One region of the Arthrobacter dokdonensis genome, then DNA from elsewhere that is predicted to be linked to it. Evidence: predicted binding sites of a transcription regulator. Region 1 holds the regulator's gene; the other holds the start of a gene.

Region 1 (6,914 bases):
CCGACCATACAGTGGTGCTCACCTCCGCCACCCTGGCCATCGGCGAGTCGTTCCAGGCCACGGCCGGCGGCCTTGGCCTGCTGGGTGCGAACGCACCGGCCTGGACGGGAGCCGACGTCGGCTCACCGTTTGACTACCCCAAACAGGGCATGTTGTACGTGGCGGCTCACCTGGCCAAGCCGGGCTTCGGCAATTCTCCCGAACAGCTGGCCGAGTTGGAGGCGCTCATCACTGCCGCCGGCGGCGGTACCTTGGCGCTCTTCTCCTCCCGGAGGGCGGCGGAGGACGCCGCGGAAAAGCTGCGCAAAAAGCTCAAGGTCAGGATCCTGTGCCAAGGGGATTCGTCCATGGCCGGGCTCATCAAGGAGTTTTCCGACGAGCCGGACACGTGCCTGTTTGGCACCATGTCCTTGTGGCAGGGAGTGGACGTCCAAGGCGCTTCCTGCCGGCTGGTGGTCATCGACCGGATCCCGTTCCCGCGTCCGGACGACCCCCTCGTGACAGCACGTGCGCGGGCCGTGGCCCAAAGCGGCGGGGACGGGTTCATCGCCATTTCCGCAACGCATGCCGCCATCCGGCTGGCACAGGGCGTGGGCCGGCTGATCCGTTCCAGCAGCGACCGCGGCGTGGTGGCGGTCCTCGATTCCCGTCTGGCAAACGCCGGCTACGGCGGCTTTCTGCGTGCCGCCCTGCCGCCGTTCTGGTCCACCAAGGACCGCTCCGTGGCCCTCGCGGCGCTCCAAAGGCTGTCCGGGAAGTAGCCGCTTCGCCGTTTGCGGCGCCGGCCCGACATTTTTCCGTCGGCTATCCGACGCGTCGGCCGCGGGCGGCCTTTGGCGTCTCCATTACGCCTCCTACAAAAAATGCCGGCTCCGCCGCTTCGGTTCGCGCACGTCAACAACACGGAAGCGCCCCCGGCCTGGTTGCCGGGGGCGCTGCTGGGTCCCGCGGGGAACGTCTACAGGCTGCGGAGGACGGAGACGACCTTGCCCATGACCGTGGCCTCGTCACCGAGGATGGGCTCGTATCGCGTGTTCTGTGGCAGCAGCCACGTGTGTCCGTCGCGCTGGCGGAAGGTCTTGACCGTTGCTTCGTCCTCCAGCAGGGCGGCGACAATGTCACCGTTGTTGGCCGAGTTCTGCCGGCGGACAACCACCCAGTCTCCGTCGCAGATTGCGGCGTCAATCATGGAATCGCCGGCCACCTTGAGCATGAACAGCTCACCGCTGCCCACAATCTGGCGCGGGAGGGGCATGATGTCGTCAACCACCTGGTCCGCGAGGATGGGCCCGCCCGCTGCGATCCGGCCCACAAGCGGGACAAAGGCAGTGTCCGAGGAACTGCTCAGCTGGGCAAAGTTCAGGCCATTGGAACTGCGGACCTGTTCCGGCTCGTTGACGCCTTCGATGGCCACGACGCCGTTGTCGATGACCAGGGGGATGAGCACTTCCATGGCGCGCGGGCGCTTGGGGTCGCGGCGCAGGTAGCCGTGGCGTTCGAGCTGTGTGAGCTGGTGGGTGACGCTGGAGAGACTTGCCAGTCCCACGTCGTCGCCAATCTCCCTCATGGACGGCGGATATCCCTTGTCGGCGATGGAGCGTTGGATGCATTCCAGAATCTTCTTCTGCCGCACCGTCAGCCCTTTCATGCCGGCCCGGCTGGGAGCCTGCGGGATTCGATGCGGAGGTTCGGGTAGTGCCATGTTCCTTCGATCCTTTCTGCGGATGCAGCCAATAATGTCGGTGCCTGCTCTGGGTCGGTGCCGCCCGGTGCCGCTCGGTGCAACTCCGGGCCCGCTCAATGTCAGTGCCTGCTGGTGGACTGCTCCTGTTGGCTCCTGTTGGCGCATCCTGTACCTCAAGATTAAGCCCGCGATGGACGAATTTCAAACATTTGTTCTATCGAGTCTTGGCAGGAGTCGTTAATAGATGCTAAAACTGATACTACGAAGATAGAACATATGTTCTATCGAACGAACAGCGTATGGAAGTCCGGTCGCCAGAAGCTTTTGCGGTTCCCCCTGGGACCACAGGTGACAGGCCCCTGGCGCGAAAGGAACAAAGTCATGAGTGCATTGGTGATTTCCCATGCAAGCCCCGTCGGAGCGGCGGCCTTCCAGGCGCCCGCAACCATGCCGCTGCGGCTGACGCGCCGCGGCCGCATGCTGCTGCTGGGGCTTCCTGCCCTGGCGGTCACAGCCGTCCTGGCGTTTGCTCTGTTGGCGTTCGTGCTGGGCTCCCTGGCCAGCCCCGCGAATGCGGCCACCAAGGACAGTGCCGCGGGCCTGGCCGCGTCCACCGTACCCGTCACTGTGCTCCAGGGCGACAGCCTGTGGTCCATCGCGGCGGCCGCTGACTCCACCCGTGACGTCCGTGACGTCGTGGCCGACATTGTGACCCTGAACGAACTAGGCAGCGGCGTCCTCCAGGCCGGACAGCGCCTGTACGTGCCGCTGGGCAAATAGTCCCCAGCCGCTCCCACTGCTCGCAGGCTCCCAGCGGGTCCCTCGCGGCTGTGGGCCCACCACCCGCTCCCACTGCTCGCAGGCTCCCAGCGGGTCCCTCGCGGCTGTGGGCCCACCACCCGCTCCCACTGCTCGCAGGCTCCCAGCGGGTCCCTCGCGGCTGTGGGCCCACCACCCGCTCCCACTGCTCGCAGGCTCCCAGCGGGTCCCTCGCGGCTGTGGGCCCACCACCCGCTCCCACTGCTCGCAGGCTCCCAGCGGGTCCCTCGCGGCTGTGGGCCCACCACCCGCTCCCTGCGGGGCGTGATGGGTACAGGTCGGGGGGGCATGGGACGTCACAAGTTCTCTTCCCACGGCCCTGCCACTTAAACTGGAAGCATGGACCAGTTTGAACGCCTCAGCCAGTTGCCGCTTCGCGACGATTTGCGCGGCCAGCATCCCTATGGCGCCCCGCAGCTGGACGTTCCCATCCTCCTCAACGTCAATGAGAACACCTTCGGCGTTCCGCTGGATGCCAAGGAAGCCATCCTCAAGGCCGTTGCGGATGAACTGGACGGGCTGAACCGCTACCCGGACCGGGAGTTCACCGAACTGCGCAGGGCCCTCGCCGCATATCTGGGCCACGGCCTGACGGCAGACAACATTTGGGCCGCCAACGGCTCGAACGAGGTCCTCCAGCAGCTCCTCCAGGCGTTCGGGGGCCCCGGACGCAGCGCCATGGGATTTCCCCCCACTTATTCGATGTACCCGTTGCTGGCCAGCGGTACCGGCACCGCCTACGTCGCAGGCACCCGGGGGAACGGCTTCAGCCTTTCCGCGGCGTCCGCCGCCGAGCAGGTGCGGTCCCTCGCCCCCAACGTGGTGTTCCTTTGCTCACCCAACAACCCGACGGGCACGGCCCTGGGACTGGACGTCGTCGAGGCTGTTTATGAGGCCGGGGAGGCCTCCGAGGCGATCGTGATCGTCGATGAGGCCTACGCTGAGTTCGCCCACGCAGGCACGCGGAGCGCCCTGGCCCTGCTCGAGGGGCGTCCTCGCCTGGTGGTGTCGCGCACCATGAGCAAGGCCTTCGCCCTGGCTGGTGCCCGGGTGGGCTACCTCGCGGCAGCGCCCGAGATTTCCGACGCCGTCCGGCTTGTGCGCCTGCCCTACCACCTCTCCGCGATCACCCAGGCAACCGCTGTCGCGGCCCTCCGAAACTCGGACGCGCTGCTCGCCAACGTGGAGGCCATCAAGGTCCAGCGCGACCGCATCGTGGACGAACTGGTGCGGATGGGCCTCGCGCCGGCCCCGTCCGATTCGAACTTCGTCTTTTTCGGCGGCCTCGCGGACCCGGCCTCCGTCTGGGAACAGCTGCTTGCCGCCGGCGTGCTGATCCGTGACGTCGGGATCGCCGGCCACCTGCGGGTCACCGCCGGCACGGAGGCCGAGACCAGCGCCTTCCTTGACGGACTGCGCGCCATCCTGGCGAAATAGCCCTGGGACCGGCCCGGCGTCGTGCCCCGCTGACGCCCGTGGCCGCCGCTGGGCCGGGCAGGGCACACCGCCAGTGCGTCTAAACTGGTGGTACACCAACACCAAAGTTGCCGGTGCCATGCCATGCCCGGCAGCAGGCGCCCGACGAAGCAAAGGACCGTTGAACCATGACCGAGAACCGCCCGCAGCCCGGCCGGGGACGCACGGCACGCCTGGAACGCGCCACGAGTGAATCCAGCGTGCTGGTCGAAATCAACCTGGACGGCACTGGGGTTTCGGAGATCGACACGTCCGTGCCGTTCTACGACCACATGCTCACGGCGCTCTCCAAGCACTCGCTGATCGACATGAAGGTCAAGGCCACCGGGGACACTGACATCGACGCCCACCACACGGTGGAAGACGTGGCGATCTCGCTGGGCGAGGTGCTGCGCGAGGCCCTCGGCGACAAGGCCGGAATCCGGCGCTTCGGCGAGGCCACGATCCCGCTGGACGAGGCGCTGGCCAACGCGGTGGTCGATGTATCCGGCCGTCCGTACCTGGTCCACAGCGGCGAGCCGGCGGGCCAGGAATACCATCTCATCGGCGGCCACTTCACCGGGTCACTGACCCGGCACGTCTTTGAGGCCATCACCCTGCACGCACGGATCTGCCTCCACATGACAGTCATCGCAGGCAGGGATCCGCACCACATTGTCGAATCCCAGTTCAAGGCCTTTGCCCGCGCCCTGCGGTCCGCCGTGGAAAAGGACCCTCGCGTCACCGGCATCCCGTCCACCAAGGGGCTCTTGTGAGCGGGACAGCGGCGCAACCCGCCCCGCGGCCGGCCGTCACGGTCCTGGACTACGGGTCCGGGAACGTCCGCTCGGCCGTGCGCGCGCTCGAACGTGCCGGGGCCGCGGTGACCTTGAGCGCGCGCCCCGACGACGTCCTGGGCGCCGACGGCCTTGTGGTGCCCGGAGTGGGCGCGTTCGGTTCAGTCATGGCGGAGCTGAAGTCGGTCGACGCCATCCGCATGATCGGACGCCGTGTCGCCGGCGGCCGGCCCGTCCTGGGCATCTGTGTGGGACTGCAGGTCTTGTTTGAGGCCGGTGTGGAACACGGCGTGCGCGAAGAAGGGATGGGGGAGTGGCCGGGAACCGTGGAACTGCTCCCGGCGGAAGTGGTCCCGCACATGGGCTGGAACACGGTCAAGGTCCCGGAAGGCTCCCTGCTGTTCAACGGCGTGGAGAACGAGCGCTTTTACTTTGTGCACTCCTACGCCGTGCAGACCTGGGATTTTGACGTCATTCAGCCGAAGATGAAACCGCCGGCGGTCACCTGGTCAGAGCACGGCGCGCCGTTCATCGCCGCCGTGGAGAACGGCCCGCTGTGCGCCACGCAGTTCCACCCGGAAAAATCCGGCGATGCCGGGGCGCGCCTCTTGCGCAACTGGGTGCAGTCACTGAAGGCGGCTGGGCCCACGCCCCCGACGGACCCCGGGCGGCGCGCCAGCGTCAGCCGGGCAGGGCGTGGGGACTAGATGTACTCGCTGCTGCTCATGGCCCTCGGCGGACTCCTCATTGGGGGCGCCTACACCTTCTACCAGCAAAAGACGCCCCGCTGGATCCCCATCAGCTTTGCCGCGCTCGCCGCCATGTCCCTGGTGGCGGCCTACCTGTTCACCTTGAAGGGCTAGGCAGCCGCACTGCCCGTACAGCCCCGCCCATCCCGCCACCAACCTGTTGAGGACCCGATGACCACCACCCCCATCCTGGAACTGTTGCCCGCCGTCGACGTCGCCGACGGCCAGGCCGTCCGGCTCGTCCAGGGCGAGGCCGGCTCGGAAACCAGCTACGGCTCGCCCCTGGACGCTGCCCTGAACTGGCAGAACGACGGCGCCGAGTGGGTCCACCTGGTGGACCTGGACGCCGCGTTCGGCCGAGGCTCGAACCAACAGTTGCTCCGGGAAGTGGTCCAGGCCCTCGAAGTGAAGGTGGAGCTGTCCGGCGGCATCCGGGACGACGCCTCACTGGAAGGCGCCCTGGAACTGGGCGCCGCGCGCGTCAACCTGGGCACCGCGGCACTGGAAAACCCTGAATGGACCGCCCGGGCCATCGAACGCTTTGGCGAGCGGATCGCCGTCGGCCTTGACGTGCGCGGCACCACCCTGGCCGGCCGCGGCTGGACCAAGGAAGGCGGGGACCTGTGGGAGGTCCTGGCCCGGCTGGAGGACGCCGGCTGCGCGCGCTACGTGGTCACCGACGTCACCAAGGACGGCACGCTGCGCGGCCCCAACGTGGAACTGCTGCGTGAAATGTGCTCGCGGACCGCCAAGCCCGTGGTTGCGTCCGGCGGAATTTCCAGCCTCGAGGACCTGCGCGTGCTGCGCGGGCTGGTCGGCGACGGCGTTGAGGGCGCCATTGTCGGCAAGGCCCTGTACGCGGGCAAGTTCACGCTGCCCCAGGCGCTGGACGTGGCCGGACGCCGCTGAACGCCATGACTGACTTGCCCCACAAGCAGCTTCCCGGACACATCGCCGCGGCCCTCGCCGGCGCCGGCGGCCCCGCGGACTCGGCCGGCCAGCCGTGGTCCGGCCGGGAGCTGCCGGAGGGCGGGAAGTACCACAACTTTGACGCCGACGACGGCGCTGCCGACTCCCGCTACACCGATGCGGTTGCGGGGCTGCTGGCGGGGGACGGTTCGGAGGCGGAGGTGGTCGCCTCGCTGGCACAGGCACGGCTCTTCGTACCGATCGTGGCGCAACTCGCCGAACAAACGGTGGGGGAGAACGGGCTGGTGTCCGACAAGGAGTCCGATATGGCCCTTGTCACGCTCCGGGCGCCGGACGGCCGGCGTGCCCTCCCCGCTTTTACGAGCGCGGGGGCCCTCGCGGAGTGGCATCCCCAGGCGCGGCCGGTCGCCGTCTACGCCGCGCGGGCCGCGCTGTCCGCGGTGGCGGAGGAAGCGCAGCTGCTGGTGCTGGACCCCGGAA
Region 2 (6,914 bases), 230 kb from region 1:
CTCGCCGGAGGGCACCGCCGCCTGGGCCGTCCGGTCACGGAAATCGGCAATCTTGCCTGCAGTTGTCGAAAGGTCGTGGTTCATCTGTACTCCGGCTCGATAGGTGGCAGCTTGCTTTCCCTTAAGTAGGAACCGCACAAAAGGGCAAACACTACTGACAGTCTAGTAATGGATACGGCCCCTGCCTGTGTAGATACCCGACAAAGTCGGCCATCGTGAATGGCAGTTCCTCCACCGCGACGCCGGGCGGCGGGCGCGCACGGGCGGGCTGGCCGCGCCGGATAAGATTGGTGCCATGAGCCGCACACCTCCCTCACTGGATGAAAGTGCACTCAAGTCTGCGCTGACCCACCCCCGCGGCCCGTTCCGCCGTGCGGATGTTGTGGGGGAGACCGGCTCCACCAATGCCGACCTTGCCGCCGCGGCCGCGGCGGAGCCCGGAGCCTGGCCCGACCTGAGCGTGCTGATCGCCAATTCGCAGGTGGCCGGCAAGGGCCGCCTGGACCGGGCCTGGGAGGTTCCCGCAGGCGCCGCCATGATCTCCAGCGTGCTGGTGCGGCCAACGGAGGCCTCCGCGCATGCCGGCGTCCCCGCCTTTGACCCGGCCGGCCACGCTTGGCTGTCCGTCCTCGCCGGAATTGCCCTGTGCCAGGCGGTGTCGGCCGAAAGCGCTGCCGAGCCTGTCCTCAAGTGGCCCAACGATGTCCTGCTCAACGGCCGCAAGCTGGCTGGCATCCTCGCCCAGCTCGTCGTGCCTTCCCGTGATGCCGCGCGGGGGACCGGGCGGGCGCACGACGCCGGAAGGCCGGGACCCGCCGTCGTCGTTGGGATGGGTGTGAACATCAGCCAGCAACGGGTGGAACTGCCGGTGGACCAGGCGACGTCCCTGGAACTGGAAACCGGCGTCGCGGTGGACCGGAATGTCCTTCTGCCTGCGTACTTGACCCGGTTCGCCCGGCTATACAACGAGTTTGTTGCGGTGGGCGGCGATGCGCTGCGGCCGCTGGGCGGAGGCGAGTCCGCGCATGCGCTGGCTTCCGGCCTGATGTCCACGCTCGGAACGGATGTGAGGGCGGAACTTCCCGGGGGCAGGATGCTCTTTGGCACGGCCGTGCGGCTGGGCCGCACAGGGGATTTGGAGTTGCGCGATGCCGGCGGGGTGATGCATGCTGTCAGCGCCGGCGACGTGGTGCATTTGCGCAGGGCAGGGCATGCCGGCGGTGTGGATTATGCGTAAGTGGTTGGCCGAAGGGGAGCAGGTTCAACTGGTATGCCGTCCCCATTCACGGATTTTGGTCTGGCCGATTGCCGTGGGACTGCTGTTGCTCATGGCGGCGTCCGCCGCGCTGGCCAAGCTTCAGCCGGCACAGTTTGCCGGCTGGGCGCCCGACGCGGGGGAGCTGCGCCAACCCGCCATCGTCGTGTTGCTGACGGCTGTGGTGCTGTTGCTGGTGGCCTATCCGCTGCGCCGGGTGGTGCGTTGGGCGGGCACCAGCTACGTGCTGACCAACCAGCGGGTGGTGGTGCGCAGGGGTCGGGTCCGCCGGCAGCAGGAAGACTATTATCTGGCACGCGTGGAGAGCCTGGACCTGCGCCAAAAACTGCGCCAACGCATGGTGGGAGCAGGAGATCTGGAGTTCCACATGGTGACCGGCGGCGTGTTGACCGTTCACGATGTGCCGCACATTCTGGAATTCCGGAACTACACGCACCGTATTTGGGCACAAGTGTTCCGTGCGTCCTTTCAGCAAGCTCCGGTCGCGGCGTACTACGCTGATCAAGTTGGCTCAGACGGGGGCGGCATGAGAAGAAACGTGACTGGAAAGGAGCTTCGCAAGCTTGGAAGAAACCATTGATCCACCCGCGTCGCTGCTTCCGCCGGCCTCACGCAGCCAGACAAAAGCTTTGGAAACGCAGCTTTTGGGCGGTGAACGCACGCTCAAGCGGCGCGACGTCGCTGCCGGAGCCGGTGTGTCACTGCTGTCGGCACGCAAGATTTGGCGCGCCATGGGCTTCCCCAACTTGGGGGACGACGACGTTGCCTTCACCCAGCGGGACCAGGAGGCCCTGAACACCGTGGTGACCATGGTCCGTGAGGGACTGTTGACCGAGGAGACAGCCATTTCGGTCACCCGGTCCATCGGGCAGATGACCGACCGCATGGCCGTCTGGCAGATCGAGGCACTTGTCGAGGACCTCGTCGCCGAGCATGGCGTCAGCGATGCCGAGGCGCGCCGCGCAGTGGTGTCCGAACTGCCGAACCTCATTGCGCCGCTCGAGAAACTGCTGGTGTATTCGTACAGGCGCCAGCTCAACGCCGGCATCCAGCGGCTGGCCGTCCGTGCCGCCGACGGCCTGGCCGAAAGCGCACTTGGGCGCGAAGGCGACGAGGACGACACGCCGCTTCCGCTCGCGCGCGCCGTTGGCTTCGCCGACCTGGTCAGCTACACGTCCCTGTCGCGGCGCATGAATGAAAAGACGCTGGCCAAGCTGGTGCAGCGGTTCGAAAACATCTGCGCAGAGATCATCAGCGTGGGCGGCGGACGCCTGGTGAAAACGATCGGCGACGAAGTCTTGTTCAACTGCGAGACCCCGGTCGCGGGCGCCCAGATCTCGCTGGCCTTGGCTGAAGCCATGGCGGCCGATGATTTTCTGCCTGAGGCCCGCGTGGCCATGGTGTGGGGTCGGGTGCTGTCCCGGCTCGGCGACATTTACGGTCCCACAGTCAACCTCGCAGCACGCCTCACGTCCCTGGCTGAACCCGGCACCGTGCTGATTGACTCCGTCACGGCAACGGCGCTCGCAGGCGACGGCCGCTTCGTTCTCACGGAGCTGCCCATGGAGCACGTGCGCGGTTTCGGTGAGATTTCCCCTGTCCTACTCCAGCGCGGCGAGGGCCAGGGCATCATCGTCGACTGATCGCTGGCCATTGCTTTCGGTGGACCGGACCGGTGTTCGCGCGGCTTATCGAGGCATGGTCCGTGGCCCTGTTTTCGCGTTGTCGCCTCCACAGAATGTCTTGTTCTAGAAGTTCTCCACATCCCGAATATGTTTTCTGATAATGTCGGTGCCCGTCGGTAGTGTTGTGCGTATGGAAGCAACGGCAAGGGTGCCGGGACAGACCGGCACCCCGACAGGGACAAGGACCGCTGGTGGACACATCCACCAGCTGATCACCCTTGCCGCGTCCCTGACGGCAGCCGCCACCGCCGCATCCACCGCCGCATCCACCGCCGCGGCTTCTGGATCGGCGGCAGCCACTGCCGCCGGCGGTTCCGGTGCTCCCAGTGATCCGGTGGTCCCGGCCCCGCTGGGCGTGAGCCTGGAGTCCCTCGGCGATGCCGAACTGATCGCCTGGGGCCGGACCGTTGAACAGCTCAGCCGGTACGTCCAGGCCCTGCAGGTCCAGGCCGCCGGGACCATCGCCACCCGCACCCACGAGGGCCGCTACCTGCGGGAGGGACACAAATCCCCCGCCGACGTCCTCACCGACGCCCTGCTCCTCAGCCGCGCCGAAGCCGGCCGCCGCCTCAACCTCGCCCAGCACTTCCTGCCCGCCACGGACCCCCTCACCACCGTCACCACCCCCTGCGACCAGCCCGTCCTGGCCACCGCGTTCTTTACCGGCACCACCACCGCCGAACAAGCCCTGACCGCCTCCCACTACACCGCCGACGCCGCCCACCTCGCCCACGCCGGACGCACCACCGCCGAAAAAGCCCGCGAGCTCGAAACCACCATGACCACACACGCCCAAACCCAAAACCCGGACTTCCTGCGCCGCATCGGCACCCGCGCCATCAACATCATCGACCCCGACGGCGACAAACCCACCGAGGGCGAACTGATCGCCAAACAAGGCATCCGCTTCCACCGCGCCTACCGCGGCCTGATCAAAATCACCGGCCACGCCACCATCGCCCAATACGAAAGCATCATGGCCTACATCGGCCACTCCACCAACCCCGCCCCCCACAAAGACATCAACACCATCAACCCCAACGGCACCGGCAACGGCAACAACCATGACAACGGCAACAACCATGACAACGGCTCCGGCTCCGGCTCCGGCGACATACTGCCGGGCCAAATGAACCTCATGGACCTCCTCCACGCAGCCACCGCCACCGGAACCGCCCCCACACCCGCCACCCCGACACCGCCACCAGCCCAGCCGCCCGGACCAGCCCAGCTGACGGGACCAGCCCAACCGCCGGGACCAGCCCAACCGTCCGAACCAGCACAGCTGCCGGGACGAGCCCAGCCACCGGCCCCGGCAAGCCCCGCCCCCGGCGCCGGCGCGGACAACTCCTGGCCACCACCCCAAGGCCCCGCCCCTGACTGGGCCCAACCCGCCGCCACCACGGCTAATGACGGCAAGGCCGCCACCACCGATGGCGACACCGGAGGAACCGTCCCCGGCAACAACGACGCGGCCCAGGATGGCGCCGCCCAGGATGACGCCGCCACGGATGGCGAGGCCACGAGCGACGGCAAAGACGCCGGCATCAGTTTCATCTTCCCGGCATCACCCCCGCCGGCAGGACTCGGCTGGCAACCCCAACCCGCAGCCACCACGACCCACGGCACCGACACGCCCACCATCACCGCTGGCGGCAGCAGCCCTGACGATGTCGGAAGGGAGGGCGGGGCACAGTTTTGGGCCACTCCCGGCCTTGACCCCACCGAGCGCGGCGCCCCCGACAGATCCGGGACCGAACCGCCCTGGCCACACCTGGTCCACGGAATCCAGATCCCCGAACCCGGCTCCGACATCGACCTGCCCGGACTGGACCCCATCGACCCGACCAACACCGACCCCGCCGTGGCCGACAAACGCACCCACGCCCAAAAACTCCTCGACGGCATGATCGACTGCCTCCACCTCGCCGCCCGCACCGAACTGCTGCCCCTCAACGGCGGCATGAAACCCCAACTGATCATCTCCACCACCGAAGCCGACCTCCAAGCCAGCCGCACCCAAGGCAAAGGCGGCGGCATCGCCTTCCTGCCCTACACCGGACCCAGCAACCTCTCCCTCTTCGACACCAAACTCTGCGACGCCGACGTCACCACCATGATCCTCGGCGACGGCCAAAAAATCCTCAACGTCGGACGCACCCAACGCCTCTTCACCCACACCCAACGCAAACTCCTCATCGCCCGCGACATCGGCTGCACCTTCCCCCACTGCACCCGCCCCGCCCGCTGGTGCGACGCACACCACATCATCCCCTGGCAGGACGGCGGGGAAACCAGCATCGAAAACGGCGCCCTGGCCTGCGAATACCACCACACCCTGATCCACCAAGGCCACTGGAGCGTCCGCCTCCTCAACGGCATCCCCCACTACACCCCCACCCACGGCACCGACCCCAACCGCCGCGACCTCCGCAACCCCTACCACCACGGCCTCACCCTCCCCGAACACTAAACCCAAGCCCTCAACCCCCAAGGGCACCACAGGCCCAACCACCACCGACACGCAACACCAACGGGCTTCGCCAGGCCCGACCGCCGGGCGGGCCTACCAGCTGATGGCGTCGAACACAGCGCGCAGCTTGGCGCCGCGGTCGGGATTGACGCTGGTCACCCATGCGATTCGGCCCAGCAGGTGCGCCCGGAAGTCGTCATGGCCGTCCCGGTTCTGGCCTTCGGGTCCAAGAAGCAAACAGTTGTGCAGCACGGCCTTCAACCGGTCGAATTCCGGACGCGCCACATTCGTGCGCGTGTTCACCACCACGCCGGTCACGCTCTGCCTGACACCGGCACGGTGGACCCTGGTCTTCAGGCGGTTCAGCGAATGGCCCTCGTCGGCCACAATCCGGGCCGCGCCGCGCACAAATGCGTCCGCGCGCCTGGAAAGTTCCGTGCCACCGCTGAAGGCGAGGTCGTCGGCGTAGCGGGTGTAGACGGCGTCGAACGCCCCAGCCCAGCCGGACAGCCTGGAGTCCAGGCGCCGGAGAGCCAGGTTGGCCAGCATGGGCGCAGTGGGTGCGCCCTGGGGGAGGTGCGCCGTCGCAAGCGCCTTGCGCAGGGCGAAGCGGTCCCCGGGCTCTCCTCCGGGCGGCATCTCCGCGATCACGCCCACCGGCACGGCATGCGTGCACAGTCCCGTCAGCCGGTGTGCCACCGCCTCAGTAAAACCGGCCTGCCGCAGCACCCCGTACACCCGGCCCGGTGACACGTGCGCAAAGAACGCGGCCAGGTCGAGGTTGACGACCACCTCCGTTCCCGCATGCAGGGCCGCCCCGCTGACAGCACTCCGGCCGGACACAAAGCCATGGGCGGCATCGTGCAGCGGGATAGGCGACAGCAGTTCGCGCAGGACCGTTCGCTGGAGCCCGCGCAACCGTGGAAGCGGGATCTCGAGCAGCCGCGGCACCCGCCCGGGCCTGCTGCGCCACTGGTAGCGGTAGTGCTGTAGCCGCCGGCTTGAGGCGGTCCGGTTCCACTGCCCGGGGTCGGAGAACCACTCCAGCTCGCCCACGCTGAGGTCCAGAACTTCCGCCAGTTCAGCCAAGGTGTCCAGCCTGGGGACCCGTGCCGCCCGGGCCACGGCCGGCTCGGCAGCGTAGCGCACCAGAGTGATGGGCCTGCGCTGCCTTGCGGCCTTTTCGAGTGCCTCGCCGAACGCCTCGGACCCAAGCACGACGGCGGCCAGCTCGCGCGGTGCGTCTGTCGGGGGCCGGTGGTAGCTGCGCAGAACGTGCGTGGCCAACGGACCCAGCCAACGACGTCGTGCACCCAAGATACCTGTTCCCGCCGTCATGAGGGCCGGCTTGGACCAGTCATCGGCGGCGAGAAATGCGTGGGACAGGGCTGATGCGAGCGCGTCAGGGGTGGGCCGGGAGGAGCGTGCCAGCACGGCGGCCGCGGGCGCGACGGCCTGACCTGCGGGGATCATGGGTGCG

Evidence for each region. Region 1 encodes LexA, which represses DNA repair genes until DNA is damaged. Its sites were predicted from a motif close to TCGAACANNTGTTCGA; they were not measured.
Region 2: DMB86_RS07405 (HNH endonuclease signature motif containing protein) is a predicted target of LexA. The motif match lies at 3,043-3,058, and genes of this name have one in related genera.

What each region holds. Positions count from the first base shown of each region.
Region 1 covers NZ_CP029642.1:1,911,701-1,918,614, forward strand. Annotated here, with positions in the region: gene DMB86_RS08515 (ATP-dependent DNA helicase) at 1-761, shown strand, start outside; gene lexA (transcriptional repressor LexA) at 959-1,702, opposite strand; gene DMB86_RS08525 (LysM peptidoglycan-binding domain-containing protein) at 2,066-2,464, shown strand; gene DMB86_RS08530 (histidinol-phosphate transaminase) at 2,843-3,940, shown strand; gene hisB (imidazoleglycerol-phosphate dehydratase HisB) at 4,108-4,734, shown strand; gene hisH (imidazole glycerol phosphate synthase subunit HisH) at 4,731-5,462, shown strand; gene DMB86_RS20570 (hypothetical protein) at 5,463-5,618, shown strand; gene priA (bifunctional 1-(5-phosphoribosyl)-5-((5-phosphoribosylamino)methylideneamino)imidazole-4-carboxamide isomerase/phosphoribosylanthranilate isomerase PriA) at 5,676-6,413, shown strand; gene DMB86_RS08550 (SseB family protein) at 6,419-6,914, shown strand, end outside.
Region 2 covers NZ_CP029642.1:1,677,793-1,684,706, forward strand. Annotated here, with positions in the region: gene DMB86_RS07385 (acyl-CoA carboxylase subunit beta) at 1-84, opposite strand, end outside; gene DMB86_RS07390 (biotin--[acetyl-CoA-carboxylase] ligase) at 296-1,237, shown strand; gene DMB86_RS07395 (PH domain-containing protein) at 1,230-1,856, shown strand; gene DMB86_RS07400 (adenylate/guanylate cyclase domain-containing protein) at 1,840-2,919, shown strand; gene DMB86_RS07405 (HNH endonuclease signature motif containing protein) at 3,092-5,434, shown strand; gene DMB86_RS07410 (reverse transcriptase family protein) at 5,528-6,907, opposite strand.